Regions from separate parts of the Caproicibacterium sp. XB2 genome, predicted to be linked through region 2. Evidence: riboswitches for the same ligand, from Rfam matches in the RefSeq annotation. Region 2 holds a riboswitch; each other region holds the start of a gene.
What was found. Region 2 has a riboswitch for thiamine pyrophosphate ahead of thiM (hydroxyethylthiazole kinase). Riboswitches for the same ligand answer to the same signal wherever they lie in the genome.

Region 1: linked by a shared signal. The riboswitch ahead of ACIHKT_RS01760 (MTH1187 family thiamine-binding protein) and the one ahead of thiM (hydroxyethylthiazole kinase) in region 2 are both predicted to bind thiamine pyrophosphate.
Region 3: linked by a shared signal. The riboswitch ahead of thiD (bifunctional hydroxymethylpyrimidine kinase/phosphomethylpyrimidine kinase) and the one ahead of thiM (hydroxyethylthiazole kinase) in region 2 are both predicted to bind thiamine pyrophosphate.

What each region holds. Positions count from the first base shown of each region.
Region 1 covers NZ_CP173227.1:379,415-386,191, reverse strand. The annotation lists gene ACIHKT_RS01775 (ABC transporter ATP-binding protein) at 1-203, opposite strand, end outside; gene ACIHKT_RS01770 (ABC transporter substrate-binding protein) at 215-1,270, opposite strand; gene ACIHKT_RS01765 (ABC transporter permease) at 1,324-2,106, opposite strand; gene ACIHKT_RS01760 (MTH1187 family thiamine-binding protein) at 2,075-2,383, opposite strand; TPP riboswitch at 2,501-2,613, opposite strand; gene ACIHKT_RS01755 (penicillin-binding transpeptidase domain-containing protein) at 2,673-4,061, opposite strand; gene ACIHKT_RS01750 (FtsW/RodA/SpoVE family cell cycle protein) at 4,063-5,826, opposite strand; gene ACIHKT_RS01745 (pyridoxamine kinase) at 5,995-6,777, opposite strand, start outside.
Region 2 covers NZ_CP173227.1:1,600,473-1,607,249, forward strand. The annotation lists gene thiE (thiamine phosphate synthase) at 1-432, opposite strand, end outside; gene thiM (hydroxyethylthiazole kinase) at 419-1,240, opposite strand; TPP riboswitch at 1,317-1,425, opposite strand; gene ACIHKT_RS08010 (NlpC/P60 family protein) at 1,563-2,918, shown strand; gene ACIHKT_RS08015 (C40 family peptidase) at 3,067-3,888, opposite strand; gene ACIHKT_RS08020 (serine hydrolase) at 3,885-4,679, opposite strand; gene ACIHKT_RS08025 (peptide ABC transporter substrate-binding protein) at 4,862-6,571, opposite strand.
Region 3 covers NZ_CP173227.1:243,643-250,419, forward strand. The annotation lists gene ACIHKT_RS01120 (hypothetical protein) at 1-98, opposite strand, end outside; gene ACIHKT_RS01125 (M23 family metallopeptidase) at 375-1,187, opposite strand; gene lexA (transcriptional repressor LexA) at 1,520-2,113, shown strand; TPP riboswitch at 2,241-2,347, shown strand; gene thiD (bifunctional hydroxymethylpyrimidine kinase/phosphomethylpyrimidine kinase) at 2,523-3,332, shown strand; gene cytX (putative hydroxymethylpyrimidine transporter CytX) at 3,329-4,501, shown strand; gene ACIHKT_RS01145 (hypothetical protein) at 4,561-4,872, opposite strand; gene recG (ATP-dependent DNA helicase RecG) at 4,899-6,777, opposite strand, start outside.

The DNA of each region.
Region 1 (6,777 bases), 780 kb from region 2:
ATTTCCTTTCCTTTCAGGAATACATGGCCGCAGTCGGGCAGCATCAGTCCGGAAATGATATTAAACAGTGTCGTTTTCCCGGCACCGCTAACACCCAGCAGGCTGACAATTTCCTGGTCCCGCAGCTCGATACTTACGTCTTCCAAAATTTTAGTGCCGTCATAGCTTTTGGAAATGCCTTTTGCGGTCAGTTTTGTTTCCATAAGGCCGCTCCTTACTTACCGAGGTAATCATTTGAGAAACCGGTATTTGCCGGAATTTCCTTACTGATAAGTTTGTTCTGATACAGCCACTTATAGAAAGCATTCCAGCGGGAAGGTGTAATATAGCCCCACTGGCTGGCATCTGCCTGGTACTGATTTTTCAGCCATTCCTGGCTCTTATAAATCAGCTTTTCATTGCTCTTTAGGTCCGGCACCTGCTGAATAAGAATCTTTGCGGCGGCATCCGGGTCTTTAATGGCGTATTCATAGCCTTTCTTGCAGGCGGCCATAAACTTTTTGGCGGTTTCCGGCTCTTTTTTCAGGAAAGCGTTGTTGGCAATAATGACTGGTGTGTAGCAGTCTAATACGGGGTCAATATCTTTGAAGGCAAAGAAGTTCAGCTTAACGCCTTTTACTTCACCGGCAATGCCATCCCAGCCATAATAAATCCACGCTGTGTCGGCATTGGTCTGAATCTGCACGATAGAGTTGTCACCGGAAGGAACCATTTTCACTTTGGAATAATCGCCACCGTCTTTGTTGACGATGTACTTAACCATGCCTTTTTCCACCGGTGTATCCCACGTTGCGTAGGAATGGTTTGTCATATCTTTCGGGCGGGTGATATTTTTGCTCTTGACGGACGCAATACCGGAAGTATTATGCTGAATAATCGCCGCTACGGCGGTAATCGGCAGTGGGGTTGCAGAGGTCAGTGCGGAAGCCATATCCGTGTCCTGGAAACCAACACCAAACTGTGCGTTACCGGAACCAACCAATGCTGCGGTGCCGGACTCCGGCGGCTGTTCAATTTCCACGTCTAGGCCCGCATCTTTAAAATAACCCAGAGCCTGCGCCACATAAATGCCTGTATGGTCTGTATTCGGGGTATAGTCCAAAACGAATTTGATTTTCTCCAGCTTGCCGTCGGCCGCGGAAGAGGCAGCCGTACCGGAAGCTGTACCGGATGCAGCCGAGGATGCCGCACCGCCCGCGCAGGCAGTCATCGAAACAGCCATGGCGGCTGCCAATACACCGGCAATCAGGGATTTTCCAAACTTTTTCATATTTTCAGGAACTCCTTTTAGAACTCTATTGATGGAACGAATCGGAATCTGCTTCAGGCAGACTTTTCTTTCCGGCGTTTGCGGTCCCACGGCATGCACAGCCGCTGTACCACATCTACCAGTTTCATTAAAATTAGACTGATAATGGATACGAGGAAGATAACCGCAAACATGCGGTCGTAGGCATAGCTCTTTCGTACGCGCGTCATATATACGCCAAGGCCGGAGTTGCCGCCCAGCCACTCTGCCACAACCGCACCAATCACCGAATAGGAAACGCTGATGCGCAGGCCAGAAAAGAAGTTGTTAAGGGAACTTGGAATTTTTACATGGCAGAAAATCTGCCATCGGCTGCTGCCCATGGTACGCATCAGGTTAATCACGTCTGGGTCGGCACTATCAAATCCATTGAGCAGACCAACCGCAATGGGAAAGTAACAGGAAATGACAACCAGAACAATTTTCGGCGTCATATCATAACCGAGCCACAGCACCAGCAGCGGTGCAATAGCCACCGTCGGCACCGTTTGGGTTAAAATCAAAATTGGGTACAGGCTTTTCTTCACCAAGCGAAAACGGTCCATTAAAAAAGCTGAAAGAAATGCCAAAATTACCGCAATCAGCATGCCCCAAAATGTTTCCTGCAAAGACGTGGAGGCATTGTACATCAAAGACGAAAAGTCATCAATGAATGCCTGCACAACCTGCACCGGACTTGGCAGCATAAAGTTCGGCACAACATTAAAGGAAACAACCGACTGCCATACAATCAAAATGATAACGATGAGAAAAATTGGGGAGAGCTTATCTGTGATACTTTGTAACTTTCTGCGCAATCGTCAGGACCCCTCCCTGCGGCTTGTAGCTGATTTTTACGTAGGAAGCAACCTGCGGACAGCCCGCCTTAACGGCAATGTACTGGCACTGTTTCACAATCTCCATCAGCTGCTCATAGTCGCCTTCCATTGTGGTTTCAAACGGGCCAACATAATAATTAACGCCGGTGCTCTTAATATAAGCAATCACTTCGTCAACAATGCGGACAACCTCTTCGTCGGTACCGACCTGTGGCAGCACCTGAATGGCAACACTTGCGGGGAATTCTTCTTTCATTTTACAATCTCCTTCGTTTTTTGCAGAAATCTGCTGTAAAGAATAATAGGAAAAGTGATACCGGCCGAATAGGCAGCAAAAAGCCGCCTATACCCGGAAAAGGTACAGGCGGCGGCTAAAAACCCGATTGTATGTTACCTCCGCCGGTATTATCCGGATCAGGCCAAAGGGTCCGGAATTTCTCCCGTCTCAGCCAAGCCCCGTAAGGCCAAGCGCCCCATTTATAAGAACGGTTTTATTGTACAGCAGGAAAGCCATTTTGTCAAATCTTGTAGAAAAGGGACACCCGTTACTCCTTGTACTTTGCCGCTGCCGCCAGCAGGTCCCGCAGGATTGGTCCGGCAGAGTTAATGCCGAAAGAATCCGTGTGTTCCACAACCACTGCCGCAGCGTAAGGTGTGCTTTCATTGGATGAAAAAGCGACCATCCAGCCGTTATTCCCGCGGCCGCTGCCCAGTTCCGCTGTACCGGTCTTTGCGCACACGCTGTCGATGCCGTCAAAGGAATCATCACCGTAGGCAATCTTCACGTTGCCGCGCATATAGTTTTTCAACCGGCTGGCTACATCCGAGCTCATCAGCTGCTTGCCAGTCTTCACACTGCCAAACTTGTTTTTATCGGTCAGGTCACCGCTGACGCCTTTAATCACGCGCAGTTCCTGCGGGGAACCACCGTTGGCGATTGCCCCTAATAGACGCACCATATAGCCGGGGCTGACCTGGTCCGTATACTGTCCAGTGCCGGACCAGCCCAGCTGGTTTTTGCTTGCTTTACTCACATCATAGCTGCCCTTTGCTGCATTCAGTGTATCCACCGTATAACCAGAATTCACACCGAGCGCATTGGCTGCAGCGGTCATTTTATCTTTGCCCATTTCCATGGCAAGCGTTGCAAACGTGACATTACAGGAATTTGCGAACGCGTGCTGGAAGTTTTGCGTACCATGCTGCTCGCGGTTTGTACAGGTAATATCGTTGCCCTCTACCTTAATGGCACCGTGGCAGGTAAACATGCGGCTGTCCAAATCCGGAATGTTTTGTATAGCAGCAGCTGCCGTTACAATCTTAAAAATAGAGCCAGGCGTCAGCTGGCCGGAAAGGACCTTATTGACATAAACACCGCTGTACTTGGAATTAGTTTGCAAATTACTGGGTGGGTCGGATGGGTCAAATGTAGGCGTACTGACCATGCACAAAATTTCACCGGTGCGCCAGTTGGTCAAAACCGCGGCACCCTTTCGTCCCGCAAGTGCATTGTATGCCAACTTGTTTAAACGGCTGTCCACAGTAAGGGAAATGGTGCCGCCCGTTTTGGAGGGGTGCACGTCCGTCAATCCAGTAACAATGTTATAACCAGTTAGTTCCGTTTTAAAGGCATTTTGTACACCGGTGGAGATGTTGCCGGCAGAGTCGCCTACCAAATGCAGCGTTGCCTTCCGCACTGTTTCACTGTCCGCATAGGTGCGCTTCCCGTTTTTGGTAGACACCAGTTTTACACCGTTGCGGTCCGCTACAGTGCCGTCCGCCACAGTAGAAGTGCCATTCAGATGCGCATTGTAAGGCTGCATGGCCCATTTGCTTCCCTGTGTGACATACTGGTACAAAAAGGTACACAGCCCCGCAGTAAACAAAAGCAGAAAAAAGAACAGAAACAAAGAACGCTTGCCGGTTGTTTTCATGCTATCTTCGCCTCCTGACTGCATAGGTCCGCTCGTCGCTGGACTTAATAAAGGCCAGCGCACCCCATGTGGCCATCATGCTGCTGCCGCCTGCACTGATAAACGGAAGTGTCACACCGGTAAGCGGAATGATATCCGTGCTGCCGAAAATATTCAGGCATGCCTGAAACAGCAGCATTCCGGCAGCAGCGCAGGCAGTAATGGAATAGAACGTGGAGCGGGAACGCGTCACGTCACTGCGCGCAAACAAAATAAACAGCGCAATCACGCCCACAATAACAACGGACATCAACAGGCCCAATTCCTCATTGAGCATTCCGAAAACGAGGTCACTGGTGTTGGCCGCAATCGTGGTATAGCCTTTCAGCGGGCTGATGCCGCCGCCGAGACCGCCGTTGCCAATACCCACGCCGAACAGACCGCCGCTGGCGGAATAGGTCAGCACACGCGTCTGCTGCAAGCCCTTGTCATACAGATACGCCGGCTCCCAAATGTGGTGCCACACGGCAAACCGTTCTTTGACATGGCTAAACATTCCCAGCACGGTAATAATGCCGACACCGGCCGCCGCAATACTCAGCACGATGGTGCGCACCGAACCGGAACGCATAAAAGCGATAATCAGAAACGTTGCAAAAAAGACAGCCGCGCCGCCGATATCTTTCTCCAGAACCAGGATACCCATGACACACACCAACAAGCCAATGAAACCAATCAGGTTTCGTTTGGTCTGCAAACGGTCCAGTGTAGCGGCACCGGAAAAGATAAATGCCAGTTTGACAAATTCACTGGGCTGCAGAGATATGCCCGCAAAGTAAATCCAGTTTTTTGAGCCGTTAACACTTCTGCCGATAACCAGCGGCGCCGCCAACAACAATACGCCAAAAATGGCAATAGGAATCCGCCAGCGGTTCACGCGGTCCAAATCCTTCATAAACCAAATTAGAAAGGAAAACAGGAAAATGCCCGCTATCATCATTAGGACCTGCATATAAGCGGCATTCATGGTCGGATGAAACAGGGTAAGCTGTGTCGGTGCTGTCTGGGTCTTTGTCAATTTTTGACGCGTACCGCACAGCAGTGCAGTACCAATCCCGCACAAGGTAAACGCCAGCGTTTCCAACTCAAAGTTGACACGACCCAGTACATACCGGGAAACCATATAATAAATCCACTCGGTCATCAGGACCATAACCATAGGCAGCAGCGGCAGCAGCGAAAACTGCTTGTCCGCAAAAAATGCCTGTACAAAACACAGAAGCTGTATGACCACTCCCAGCGCCAACAGACCCGCCGGATGCGGCTTGTGCCGGGAAACGCGCCGCGGCGGTGCCACATTGGCATCCGTTACACGGCGAAAAATCAGATTTGTGCGGCCAATGCCAATTAAATCGCCCGGTATCACCTTCACTGTGCCGCGGATACGCTGTCCATTTAAATAGGTTCCGCCTTTGGAGCCGGTATCCGTCAGCAGCCAGCCGCTTTCCCGCCGCATAAGGACCGCGTGGTCACGGCTAACTGCACTGTCTGTCAGCACAATGTCGCAGCTGGGGCTGCGGCCAAGGCTGTTTTCCCAGTACAGCACAGGAATATTCTTTCGGTTTTTCTGGTTTTCCAGAAAAACCACCGGCTCCTCACGGCGGCGTCCCGCCCGCATAGATGTGTAACAGCAAATTGCCAGAAACACCATCAGTATGGCTGCTACGCCGCGCAGCGCAAAGAAGACCGGTGTCAGTGTAGAAAGCAGCGCCGAAATATTCGACACATGCGCACCTCCCTGTATCGTTCGTTTTCATTTGTTCTTTAGGTTCCTTGTGAAAAAAGAAAAGACAGCAAAAAATCAAGAAGCGGTGCCTCTTGATTTTCATGATGCTGTCTTTTCAGTATACCCTTTTTCACTTGGTTTGTAAAGAAAAAGCACGGGCTGTAAACGCTACAATTCCAGCTCCTGCATCAGTGTCGGCAGACACGGTTCAAAGCGCACACCCCACAGCGGATTTGTGCCCGCCTCATGTGTGCGCCGGACAGCGGCAGCCGTAAAGTCCACTGCCAGCTGCAGTGCACTGCGCAGATGCTTCTGGTGCAGCAGTGCCCCCAGCAAAACCGCGGCGAACAGGTCGCCTGTTCCCTGATAGCTGCCCGCGATACGCGGCCGAAACGCATAGCTGACTTCCCCCGAAGTGCGGTCATATCCCGCCGCACCTATTAGTTCCGGCGAAAACCACACGCCGGTCAACACTGCCACGCGCGGACCCAGTCCTGTCAAGCGGTGCAAAACAGATTCCACATACTGACGCGTACAGGGACCCTCCCGATACGGCTCTCCCAACAGCATCGCCGCCTCTGTACGGTTCGGCACCACCACATCCGCCTGCCGGCATAGTTTTTCGGTACCAGCCGCCATTTCCTGCGTATATGTATCATATAAGCGTCCATCGTCAGCCATTGCCGGGTCCACCAAAACCAGTGTATCCTTCTGACGAAACTGCTGCAGGAACTCCTGTACCACTGCAATTTGTTCCGCACTGCCTAAAAATCCTGTATAGATACTGTCAAACGGAATATGCAGCTCTTTCCACTGACGCAAAAAGCCGTGCATCTCCGGCGTAAGGTCACGCATCGTTACGTCCGGCAATCCACCCGTATGGGAGGACAGCACTGCTGTGGGCAAACAACAGACTTCATGCCCCATGCAGCTGAGCACCGGCAGAATAAC
Region 2 (6,777 bases):
CGCGGCGTCCTCTTTGGTCGCGGTGGAAAACACCGCGCCGACGCCCAGATAATCAGCACCCGCCTGCTCGGCGCATACAGCCTCCTCAACGGTTCCGGCAGATACACCGAGAATCATACGTTCCCCCACCCGACGGCGGACTTCCTGTGCGGCCATGTCCTGTTGACCAACGTGAACACCGTCTGCGCCACAGCGCAGGGCAACTTCTACATTGTCATCTATCAGGAACGGCACACCGTACTGATGGCACAGCTTTTGAATTTGTACCGCTTCCTCATAAAAAGCCTCGGCTGGCAATTCCTTTTCCCGCAGCTGCAGGCAGGTAATGCCGCCCTTCAGCGCGTCCTCCACCTGCTGATACAGGGTTTCTTTTCCCACCCATGCACGGTCTGTAACCGCGTACAGAAGCATTGTTTTTTTATCGCACTTCATATTTGGCGCCGCCCTCCAGTGTTTTTCCGTCCAGGTTATACACTTCATCTATGATATAATTCCGGTAAGTCGCGTTGCCGTCACGGGCGGAAAGCCGGTTACGTGCCCGCTCGCCGCACAGCCCCATAGCTGCAATGGCAGCGGCGGCAGCCTCCAGCGGCGTTTCCGGATTGGCGGCAGCATAGGCGGCAGTCATTGCGCTGAGCATACAGCCGGTGCCAGTGACGCGGCTCATCATTGGATGACCGTTGCGGATAACATATGCCCGGTCCGCATCCGCCGCAATGTCTATGGCACCGGTCGCCGCCACAACACAGCCTGCCTTTGCCGCGAAAGCTTTAAGAAACGCCACCGCATGGTCCAAGTTTTCCTCGGTAACCGTATCGGCAATGTCCGCGTCCACGCCCTTTGTGGTGCCGCGCCCCAGCGCCAGCGTCTTAATTTCGGAAACGTTGCCGCGGATAATGGCAAACCGCACTTCCTGCAGAAGCCGCAGGGCCGTTTCGGTGCGAATGCGGGACGCACCGGCGGCAACGGGGTCCAGCACAACCGGATGACCGCATTGATTTGACTTTTTGCCGGCGGCGAACATTGCCCGGCGGGTGTCCTCGTTCAGGGTGCCGATATTGATATTGAGCCCGCCGCAGATGGCAGTGATTTCCTCCACCTCTGAAGCATCATCGGACATGATGGGCGAGCCACCGCAGGCCAGCACGGTATTGGCACAGTCATTAACGGTAACATAATTCGTAATATTGTGTACCAGCGGTGCTTTGGTACGCACGTTCTCAAGCATTTCTCCAAACATACGGAATTCCTCCTGTTTTTGATAAGATGTCCGCAGGAACAGAAAAAGCGGAGGAACCCAAAATGGGCTCCTCCGCCAGAAAATCCGACTCGTTTCCTGCGTTGGCATTGTCCACATCAGGTTCTAGGGTCGAAGCGGCAGCGCTTCCTCTCAGCCTGGCGGTCCAAGCTCCCCTGCAGGCAGATTTCTTCTGCCGTACTTTTATTATAACGGCCTGTCCGCCTCTTTGCAAGTCAGTCCTTTTTCATCTTTTTGGCTTGACGAAAGATTATGTAAATCTTATAATAGATAGAATGATACTATCAGTAAAGAAGGATGATATATGGATAAACACGCTCGTATTCGGACCCGTATTCTCGCAGTTGCGCTGGCTGCCGCCTGTGTAACCGCTTTCACACCCGTGCCGTCCTACGCTGTGGGCGACGTGGACACTATGAAAAGCGAACAGGCGCAGTATGCTGCCCAACAGCAGAAAAACGACAGTGAACTTGCTTCCCTTCGCAGTGACAAAAGCCAAAAAGAAGCCTACGGTGCTGCTTTGCAGTCCCAGCTGGAAACCATTGAGGAGCAGATTAACAGCTGCTCTAACCAGATGACTGACCTCGACCTGCAAATGCAGCAGGCGCAGGACACCATCTCCGCCAAACAGAAGCAGATAGACGCTGATACTCGGAAACTGAAGCAGCGCCTGTGTGCCCTGTACATGACCGGCGGTGCAGGCAACCTGCAAATTCTGCTTTCCGCATCGGACACTTCTGACCTTTCGGACAAGGCCGAAGCTATTTCCGTGGTAACACAGCATGATACCACACTCATTAACCGGCTGAAATCCGAAAAGGAAGCGGTCAAACAGGCAAAGGACACCATTTCCACCAAGCGCCAGCAGGCAGCCAAAGTAAAGGAAAGCTATAGCGGCAAACAGCAGCAGCTTTCCAGTACATTGAGTGAAACAAACCAGTTTCTGAAAGACATCGGTCAACAGGAAGTGGACCTGCAGGACCAAAACGCTTCTCTGGACGTAAAGGCGGCCAAGCTTTCCGCCTCTATCGCTTCATGGCAGCAGACACAGCAGGCAGCAGCCAGCTCCACCGACAACACTGCCGGCAAGAGTGCGGACAGCCCGTCCAGCGGCTCCGCTTCCAGTTCCTCCTCTGCTGCCAGCAGTTCTACAGCAGACAGTACAAGCCCCGCCGCCAGCAGTGCCACGCACAGCAGTGCCAGCCGCCAGTCCAGCAATTATTCTTCCCGCGGTCGCTCTTCTGTTGCCAGCAGTACATCGTCTGCCAGCCATTCCTCCTCTTCGTCCTCGTCTTCTTTTTCCAACCTGATTGGCGAAGCGGAAAAGCACCTCGGCACGCCTTATGTAATGGGCGGCTACAGTCCGAGCGGCTTTGACTGCAGCGGCTTTGTTTGCTGGGTATTTAGCCACTGCGGCTACAATCTGTCCCGCACCACGGCACAGGGCATTTATGACCAGTGCCAGAAAATCTCCGTTTCCGAAGCACGGCCGGGCGACATTGTGTTCTTCACCGGCACCTACAGCTGCGGTGAGACCATTACCCATGTGGGTATTTACACCGGCAGCGGAACGATGATTCACGCTGGCAGCCCCGTTCAGTATTCCAGTATTGATACCTCTTACTGGCGGCAGCACTTCTATGCTTTCGGTCGTCTGTAAACCGTACATAATAGTAGTACCAAAACGGCAGGACATCAAATATGTCCCGCCGCTTTTTTGTCTATTTTCTCCAGCCGCCGTAAGATAGAAGAAGATGCCCCTTACAAGGCAGGAACCGCCGCGGGCTCCTGTGCTGTAAGGGACATTTTTAGTATGGAAACGCGCTGCCAATGGCGGTGATACTCTCCGCAAGGTCTTGACGGCAGCGGCTGCTGCGTGGGTCCAAACTGTTCACGGTTACGCAGCTGTCCCCTTTGTGGCCGGTGGCATGGACGATTTTCCCACTGCCGAGATACATGGCAACATGGCCGGGAAAATACAGCAAGTCCGCCGGCCGTATCTCCTCCTCGGGAATTTCGTGTACCGGAAAGCCCTCCTTTATCTCCGCATCACGCCAAATGGTAATGCCGTTCAGCTGGAACGCCATCTGCACAAGACCGGAGCAGTCAATGCCAAACGGGCTTTTGCCGCCCCACCGATACTGTGTGCCAAGGTAGGAAAGCGCCGATGCCGTTACGCAGGCACGCAGGTCTGCCTCCGGTACGCCGGCCGTTTCCGGCAGCGCAGCAAGGAAGCAAGCGGGCAGCCATCCGGTAATTCCTTCCGGCAGGCAGACCTGCTGCCAGCCGTCCCGTTCATCTGTATCGGTCAGGCCTACTACACAGCCGCGTACCAGCGTGCGCACGCACATTCCCTGCACCCGCGGCCGAGACAGCACATCTGCCGCGGCCTGTACGACAACACGTTTCGGGGCATCATCCCAAATACTGCGACTGTTCAGCGCACGCATATCTCCCTTTGCTGCCCATCCGCGGTAGCCATAAGAAGTTTCCACCCGATACCATTCTCCGCGCCGTTCCAACACACGTGCGGCAGTTCCACACAGCGCCTGGTCCACACGCTCCATATCATCTGGACTGCGAAACAAGTCGGTCACGCCGCGCAGGAAAATACTATTTATACCATTCATACTGCCGCCCCTTTCAAATAATCCACCAACATACGGAACAAGCGTCCCAAAAGCTGCTGATTTTCTCGATTAGAGGAACCGTCCGTTGCAAACAGGCCAAAAAAGTAGGTGTGGCCGTTCAGAAACAGCAGGCCTGTGTCGTGGTCCAGGCCCCGCAGTTCTCCGGTTTTGTGGGCAGCCTGCAGCGGCTCCCAAATATACCGAAACGCCACTGTTTTGTCCTGCTGACGGGAAAGCAGGGAAAGCGCATAGCTGCACAGCTGCGGCGTTAAAATGGTCTTCTGTGCCAGTGCCCGATAGGTACACAGCATATCGCGCGGGCTGGTGTAGTTGTTGCGGCCCTGCCGCACGGCGTTGTGGTCCAGCATTTTTCGCTGCAGTGAGGTATCTGTCAGGTGCAGCACCTCGCTGCTGTAGCGGTTGACGGCATCCATACCGACCAGCCGAATCATCAGATTCGTTGCGGTATTATCGCTGATACAAACCATCCAGTACAAAAGCTCTTCCAAAGAGGCCGCCGCAACCGGACGGTCAAAAGCGGTGCTGTCCGGCAAAATGTCTGCCGGCGCGATGGATACCATGTCCTGCAGGTTCCGTTTGCCCTGCCGCACTTCGTCCAGCACCGTCAGCAAAATCTGTGTTTTAATGGTGCTGGCCGAAACCAACCGCCGCTGCTCCCCAAAAGCAAGCAGTGGCTGGCGCCCGGCAATGTCCTGTACCAGCACCGAAACATTTGCCGCCGCATCTTCTATGAGTGCTGCGGTTTTTTTCTGTAAAGTCTCCAGCTGCATAAAAATTGAGCTCCTTCCCTATGTGCAGCCCCACGGTTGGCAGGGCTTTTCTCCTACTGTTTTACCGCATTTTTCGCATTCTGTCCACTGCCGCAGCACAGCAAAAGGGCCTGCCGGCCGGTGCAGGTGCGCGCGGCAGCAGGTCCTTTCGCTTATTGTATAAAGTAAAACTGGAATAGCCTTCAGCTGACTTTTGCTCCGTCACATAGGTCAATGTCCTGGAATGCGGTGCGTGTGAGGCCGGTGAACTTACCAGATGTAACATAGCACTGTGCCTTAAAGTACAGCGGGTAAATAGGGCAGTCGTCCATCATCAGCTTTTCGGCCTGAATGAGGATATTCTGCCGTTTGGCGGCGTCCGCCTCCGCAGTAGCCTGCTGGATTAAGGTATCATACTGCTTACTGCTGTATTTGCCGTTATTGTTGCCGTTTGTGGTCACCAGTGTATCCAGATAGGTCATGGGGTCGTTGTAGTCCGGGAACCAGTTGGTCAGCACCATGTCGAAATCACCGGCGCTCATGGCAGCGAAACGGGACTTAGAGGGCATAGGCTTCAGCTCAACGGTAATGCCGAGGGCGTCGCTCCACTGCTGCTGCAGGTAAGCTGTTATTTTCTGTGTTTTACTGTCATCACTGGAAACAAGTGGAATCTTCAGGTCGTTCTTGGAAAGGCCGGTTTCTTTCAGGCCATCCTCAAACAGTGCTTTGGCCTTTGCCTTGTCATAGCCGGCTATGACTGTGCCGCGGGCTTTGTCGTAGCTGCCGTTTGCACCGGCAATGGCGGTAGGCACCACGCCGGTAGCCGCTGTGGAACCATCCTTCAGCACATTGGTGCACATTTTGGCGGTATCCAGTGCCATGCCGAGGGCCTTGCGAATTTTAGCATTGTTCAAACCAAGCTTGGTACGCTTGACATTGTACTCCAGATAAACGGTACCGCCGTCCGAGTAGGTGTGGACCGGCTCGCCCTCTGCCTTCATTGCGGCCATCTGGTCGCCGTTAACAGTTACTTCATCCACGCTGCCCGCCTTAAAGGCGTTCATCATGGCGTTCTCATCTTTCAGCATGGTCAGTTTTACATTGGGAATGGTCGTTTTGGCAGCGTCCCAGTAATCGTTGTTTTTCACCAGTGTCACATGGTCGTCATGTGTCCACTCTGTCATTTTGTAGGGACCGTTCGTCAACAGCGTCTGGGGGCTTTTGCCATACTTGTCCGCATTGCCGCCGGTAATCTGCTTATATCCCTTTTCGTTAATGGGCAGGTAGGCAAAGAAAGAGGTAAGGCTCAGCGCGTAAGGAATTGGGTTTTTAAACTCTACTTTCAGCGTATAGTCGTCCAGTGCCTTCACACCGACCTTATCTGCAGTGATTTTTTTATCGTAATATTCCTGCCCACCAGCAATGTTGTCCGTCAAAATATAGGCATATTGGGCACCGGTAGAAGCCGTCATAGCCGTTAACCATGAAAAGACGAAATCTTTTGCCTTCACAGGTTCGCCGTTGGACCACTTCGCGTCTTTGCGCAGGTGGAAAGTATAGGTCTTTTTGTCGGCGCTGATATCCCAGCTTTTGGCAATGTCCGGCTGAGGTGTATCGTTTGCGTCCTGCTTTGTCAGGCCGGATACGGTTAAACGCAGTACATCGCCGGAAACTTGGTCGGTTGTCAGCATGCTGTTCAGTTCCGGCGGCTCGTTAGGCACATTAATCGTCACTGAATTGGCTGCGGAAGTGCCCGGATACCGTGTACTGGCGGCGGAAGCCGCTGCGCTGCCTGCGCTGCTGCCGCAGCCCGCCATGGAGCCGGCCATAACAGCCGCCAGCAAAAAAGCCGCTGCACGAAACAGACGTTTTTTCCACGCAGGCGTACTGCTGCCTGAAATCCTCTTTTTCATCTTTAGTCCCCCTTGTACACTCATTTGTACCCGCTTTCTGCGGCAGCCCGTGCGGCTTCCGGAAACGGGGAATTCCCTAAAAAACAAAAAGGCAGTAAAACACGAAACCGGTAAGAGCTTCATCATCTACTGTCTGATTATAGTAACTTTTTTTGTGCTTTGTCAATGCTTTCTTGCAGTTTTTTGAATCATTTCGTCAAAATATA
Region 3 (6,777 bases), 640 kb from region 2:
ACACCGCGTTTCTCCGCGATATATTTTCCAGTGTGAATCAGACGGTCACAGTCATGCTGACCAGTCACACACACAAGCACCGCTTTCTTATTGTCCAAAACTCAGGACTCCTTTCTGAAAGGGAGGATTCCCTTCTTACATGGCGTTGCTAGTATATCATGCAAATAAAAAATCTGTTGAAACAAAGAGTGTATATTATATGAACAAGTAAAGCACAAATGATTTTTATTTTTTGGCAAATATGTCTTCTTTATTTTATATTATACCATAATTGTAGGAACAACTCAAATAAAGAAGCTGTAAACAAATTAAAAAAGCCACAGAATCGGGGAAACTCCGAATCTGCGGCGCTGTGTTGCAGTACAATTTTTCGGTCACTTTAAAAGGTCTGCCGGGTCTAGAAATTTGCCGCTTTTTTGAACAGCAAAATGCAGGTGGGGGGCCTCGTCTGCTTCGCAGGGGATTTCTCCCACCTTGCCAAGCTGATGTCCAACTTTGACCGTATCTCCTTTGTGCACAGAAATGTCGGTTAGTCCACAATAGCAGGTAGTCAGGCCGTTTGCATGGACAACCTGTACCATACCGCCAAAGTCTTCCGGTTCGGACACGGCCTGCACAGTGCCATCCGCCGCAGCGCATACGGGTGTACCTTTCGCGGCACGCAGGTCAATGCCGGCGTGTGCACGCCAGTCATGCATCGTTTTCGAGTAGAGCGGTGTTTCGCTGAAGGCGTGCTGTACCGGTGCATCCGGTACAGGTTCCTGCAGACCGGCAGGCGCAGCTGCAGCAGGCGCAGCAGACTTCGGCTGTGCCGCAGCTGCCGCGGAAGAAGCGGGTGCTGCCGATGCTTCCGCCTGGCTGCTTTGGGCAGGTTCACTGGTTACACTGCTCGTTTCCCAGCCGCTCTGTGAAGAAACGGACGGCAAGCTTTCTTGTGGGGAAGACACGGTGCTTTCCGTAATGGTGTTCAGTGTATCCAAAGTGCTTTTTTTGTACTTGTGCAAACTGCTGTAGGTTGTCCATCCCGCCACGGTAACTGCCGTCAGGCAAATAACCAGTGCAATGTAAAACCCTTTCTTTCCTTTTGGGGGCTTTTTACCGGGCGATGAGTTTGTGCCGCCGGATGGATATCCGGTGCTTGTTCCGTTTTCCTGTTCTTCCTGCTTTTTATAATCTTGTGTATTCAATCCTGCCACCTCCAGCCCTAGTATGGCCTTGCGGCAGGAAAATATACCAAAACAGGAAGTTTAGACAGAAAAAAACCGGGCTGCGGCACCCGGTTTTTTTCAATAGCTTGAGGGGTATATTGAGGAGGGTAGAACATACATCAAGTGAACGGTGCGGCTCCGTTGTTCTTGATTACATACTCAGTATACAGCGCTATAGCCCAAAATTTGTTAATAGTATGTGAATGTTTTATAAAGAATAACAACATTACGCCGTTTACAAACAAACGTTTGCGATTTTGTCCTTTCTATGGTATACTTATTTGCGGCGAAAGGAAAAGAGGAAATACAATATGCTTACAGCAAGCCAGCAGAAAGTTTACGACTACCTGAAAAGCCGCCTACAAACTGGGCTGCCGCCTACCGTGCGGGAAATCTGCGCGGCAACCGGTTTAAAATCGACTTCCAGCGTACATGCACATTTAAAAACACTGGAAAAAGAGGGCCTTATCACACGGGATGCCGGTCTGAACCGGGCCATTCATCTGACAGGGCAGAGTCGTTCTGTTCCCGTGCTGCAGGTACCTATTGTCGGCAGGGTCGCGGCGGGACGGCCCATTTTGGCAGTGGAGGATACAGAAGGCCATGTGCCCTATGCACCGGCGAAACGCAGTGAAGATGATGTCTATTTTGCCCTGCATGTACATGGAGAAAGTATGCGGGATGCCGGCATATTAGATAATGACATCGTCATTGCCCGTCAGACACCGGAAGCGGAAAACGGCGAAATCGTCATTGCAATGATAGATGGAGAAGCGACCGTTAAACGCTTTTATCGGGAACCCGGCCGTGTGCGTCTGCAGCCAGAAAATCCGGACTTTGAACCGATTTACACCAAAGAAGTTGCCATTCTCGGCAAGGTGGTTGCCCTCTACCGCAACTATTAAATAAAATATCTGAACAAGAAGCCAGCGCTGTTTAGGCGCTGGCTTTTTCTATGCCGCGGAAGCAATCCAACGAGAAATACCAATAAACAGCTTGCCTTGACAAGATGAAAATGATTCGATATACTAAAAATATATGTGGGGAGCTCACAAACGTGGGCTGAGAGTAAGCGAAAGTGCTTTGACCCTTCACCTGATTTGGGTAATGCCAACGTAGGGAACAAGAAAGAATTGTTTGTGGCAGCGCCTTTTGCAGGCACTGCTTTTCTTTTTGCCCGCCTTTGTTCCCACAGAACAGAAAAATGGGATATCCAGCAAAAGACCGCCGCTTTCACGGCTGGCTTTTGCGGCTGGCAGATTGGGGGCACCACCTTCTGCCGCAAAATGAAATGCTGGAAAGGGGTAATTACAAATGAGGACAGCATTAACAATCGCCGGAAGCGATTCCAGCGGTGGCGCCGGTATTCAGGCGGATATCAAAACCATGACGATGAATGGCGTATTTGCCATGAGCGCCATTACGGCTTTGACAGCGCAGAACACGACCGGCGTGCAGGGGATTTTTGAAGTGGGTTCGTCGTTCCTGGCACAGCAGATTGACAGTGTCTTTACAGATATTCGGCCGGACGCGGTTAAAATTGGTATGGTCGCTTCTTCTGCGCTGATTGAAACGATTGCGGAACGTCTGCGGTTTTACAAGGCGGAGAACATTGTGGTGGACCCCGTTATGGTAGCTACAAGCGGCGCAAAGCTGATTTCAGATGACGCTGTAGCGATACTGAAGGAACAGCTGCTGCCGCTGGCGACGGTACTGACACCAAACATTCCGGAAGCCGAGGTTTTGTCCGGACAAAAAATCACTTCGCCGCAGGACATGGAAAAGGCGGCGGCGGTTATCGGCAGCACCTATTCCTGTGCGGTGCTGTGCAAGGGCGGACATCGGCTGAACGATGCCAATGACCTCCTGTACCGTGACGGCGGATACAAATGGTTTGAGGGCAGGCGCATTGATAACCCCAACACGCATGGGACAGGTTGTACGCTGTCCAGTGCCATTGCGGCGAACCTTGCGAAAGGATACGATTTGGATACATCTGTCTGCAAGGCAAAAACGTATCTTTCCGGTGCGCTTGCCGCAATGCTGGATTTAGGTGCGGGCAGCGGTCCTATGGACCATGCGTTTGACCTAAAGCCGGCCTATTATGAGGAAGCGCGCCGATGAAAAAAACTTCGACCTTTCAAAACGGACTCATTTGGTTTGGCGCAGGCGTGTCCATTGCGGAAATCCTAACGGGGACTTATTTTGCGCCGCTGGGGTTCCAAAAAGGACTGCTGGCGATTCTTTTGGGGCATTTGATTGGCTGCTGTATGCTGTTCTTTGCTGGACTGATTGGCGGACGCAGCGGGCGCAGTGCCATGGGCACGGTCCAAATGAGCTTTGGCAGAATCGGCTGTTTGTTTTTTGCTTTCCTAAATATTCTTCAGTTGGTGGGCTGGACTGCAATTATGATTTACGACGGGGCGCTGGCTGCGAACGGTGTCGTTAGCACCGGCGCATGGGTATGGTGCCTCGTCATCGGCGGCCTTATCCTTGTGTGGATTGCCGTCGGTGTGGAAAACCTCGGCTGGCTTAATAAAATTGCCATGGCAGCACTGCTGGTGCTGACGGTTGTTCTGTGTGCTGTAATTTTCCGCGATGGTCAGGCGGAACCGGCAGTCAAAGGGGACTTGACATTTGGCGCAGCGGTGGAATTGGCAGTCACCATGCCGCTGTCGTGGCTGCCTCTGATTTCCGACTACACGCGTGAGGCGCAGCACCCGTTTGCCGCAACGCTGACCAGTACGGTGGTATACGGAATGGTCAGCTGCTGGATGTACATTATCGGCATGGGAGCGGCTATTCTAACGGGAAAGGCAGACATTGCCGCCATGATGGTGAAAGCCGGATTGGGCATTGCGGCACTGCTGATTTTGATTCTTTCTACGGTGACGACCACCTTTCTTGACGCATGGAGCGCCGGTATTTCTGCGGAGTCACTGTCCAAAAAGATAAATGGCAGGCACGCGGCGATGTTGGTTACAGCCGTAGGCACCGTCTGCGCGATGTTATTCCCGATGGATGATATTACCGATTTTCTGTACTTAATCGGTTCCGTATTTGCGCCGATGGTTGCGGTGCAAATTGCAGATTTCTTCCTGCTGAAATGGAACTGCGGAGAAAGCAGGCTGGACGTGCTGAATGCGGTGGTCTGGTTGGCCGGATTTATCCTATATCGGGTACTGATGCGTGTGGACACGCCGGTCGGCTGTACATTGCCGGATATGGCGGCCACATTGCTGCTGTGTGTTGCTGCCCGCAGCGTGCAGAGAAAAATAACGCAAAAAGCTTAAACAGAAAGGGGCTGCTGCAAAGTTTTCGTTTTGCAGCAGCCCCTTTTTCTGCAGTTCTATCAGGTTTGCAGTGTTTCCCGCCAATCTTCCAGGTGCATTCCATTTATCGAAAGCATATATACATTATCCCAGTTTTCCTGCAGCGATTTGCGGTTAAAAATGCGTGAAGTCATCAGTTCCTCAAGGCTCGGAAAGGATACGCCGTCCGGTACGTCACAACTGTTTACCCAATACGGATTTTTGCGTTCCGGCAGGAACTTGAGGTAGCAAACCGTTTCGGTCTGGTCGTTGAATAGGTAGAAGCCTGCTTCTTGAATGTCTTTCCCATCTTTAAAATGTGCGCAAAAAGAATGATAGTCTATATTTGCCATACCTATATGACTTCCTTTCTGTACGGCTAAGTTTCACTGATGTTTCGGAACAGCTGGCGCACTTCCGCACGCAGACCGCGGTGCGCTGGTGCCTCCAGTGCGGGGTCTTCCTCCAGAAGGGAGCGGGCGGTTTGCTGTGCATCTTTTAGGACGTCAAGGTCGTTGTTGAGGTCGGCAATTTGCAGCTGTGGAAGGCCGTGCTGCCGCTGCCCAAAAAAGTCGCCTGGACCGCGTAGCTTTAGGTCCTGCTCCGCAATGACAAATCCATTGCTGGTTTCGCACATGACGCGCATACGTGCGCGGGCCTCTTCATTTTGTGCGTCGGTAATTAAAATACAGTAGCTTTGGTAGCTGCCGCGGCCGACTCTGCCGCGCAGCTGATGAAGCTGGGACAGACCATACTGTTCCGCATTTTCAATCAGCATATCCACCGCGTTCGGTACGTCTACGCCAACCTCCACAACAGTTGTGGAAACCAGAATATCAATGCAGCCATCGGAGAAATCCTGCATGATTTTTTCCTTTTCGCTGCTTTTCATGCGGCCATGCAGGCTGCCAATGCGGCAGTCCGGTAGAACCTGCCGCAGACGGCAGGTGTAAGTTTCCACACTGGCTTTATCGCTGTCAGAATCGATAGCAGGACAGATAATATAGGCCTGCCGTCCCCGATGAACGTGTTTTTGCAAAAAGTGCAGTGCACGTATCCGTTTACCGCTGTCAATGCAGTAGGTCTGAATGGTCTGTCTGCCCGGCGGCAGTTCGTCAATAATGGAAATGTCCAAGTCTCCGTAAATCATAAGGGCCAGCGTGCGCGGAATCGGTGTGGCACTCATCACCAGCACATGTGGATTTTGGGATTTTTCTGCCAGAGCCTCTCGCTGACCGACACCAAAGCGGTGCTGTTCATCTGTAATGACCAGTGCGAGCTTTCGAAACTGCACATCTTTAGTCAACAGGGCATGGGTGCCAACCAGCAGCTGCAGGCTGCCGTCCGCCGCAGCTGCCTTTACCTGCCCTTTTTCCTTGGCTTTTAAGGAGCCAGTCAGCAGCCCAACATGAATGCCGGCGGGTTCCAGCAGGGAGGAGAGAGATGCGAAATGCTGATGTGCCAAAATATCCGTTGGGGCCATTAAAACAGCCTGCATGCCGTTTTGGATAACGACAAAACAGCAGGCTGCGGCGACCGCTGTTTTGCCGGAACCGACGTCCCCTTGAATCAGTCGGTTCATGGGCAGGCCGCTCTGCATATCCCGCACGGCTTCCTCTGCGGCCCGTTTCTGTGCGCCGGTCGGGGAGAAGGGGAGCAGTTTCCAAAACGAGGAAAGGCAGTTGTCCTCTATGCGGAAAGAGCTTTTTTTGCGGGAGCGCCCCTTCATGGACAGCAGACCGAGCTGAAGGACCAACAGCTCCTCAAAAGCGAGCCGCCGGCGGGCGACCTCCATGCCTTCCCGGTCCTTTGGCTGGTGGATATTTTCCAGCGCAAAGCCCAGCTTACATAAAGAATGTTCATTTCGTATCTGCGGTGGAATGGGGTCACGCAGTGTTTCCGGCAACAGCCGCAGCGCTTCCCGCACAGCACTTTCTACCACACGGGTGGAAAGTCCTTTTGTCTGCGGGTAAATCGGACGCATACCCGGACAGGTGCCGTCCTCGGCAAAGTTGGGGGCTGCCATTTGCCGCCGGCCGCGGCTCATGGTCACCTTTCCATAGAACAGATAGATTTTGCCGGTATGAATGAGGCTTTGTATATAAGAGTTATTAAAAAAGACGATGTCCAATGTACTGCCATCTTCATCAAACGCACACACATGAATCAGCATCAGACCGCTGCGGGAAAAGACGGGCGCTCCCACGCTTTCTGCCGTGGCACGCACAGCACAAGATACATCCAGCGGTGCGTCGGCA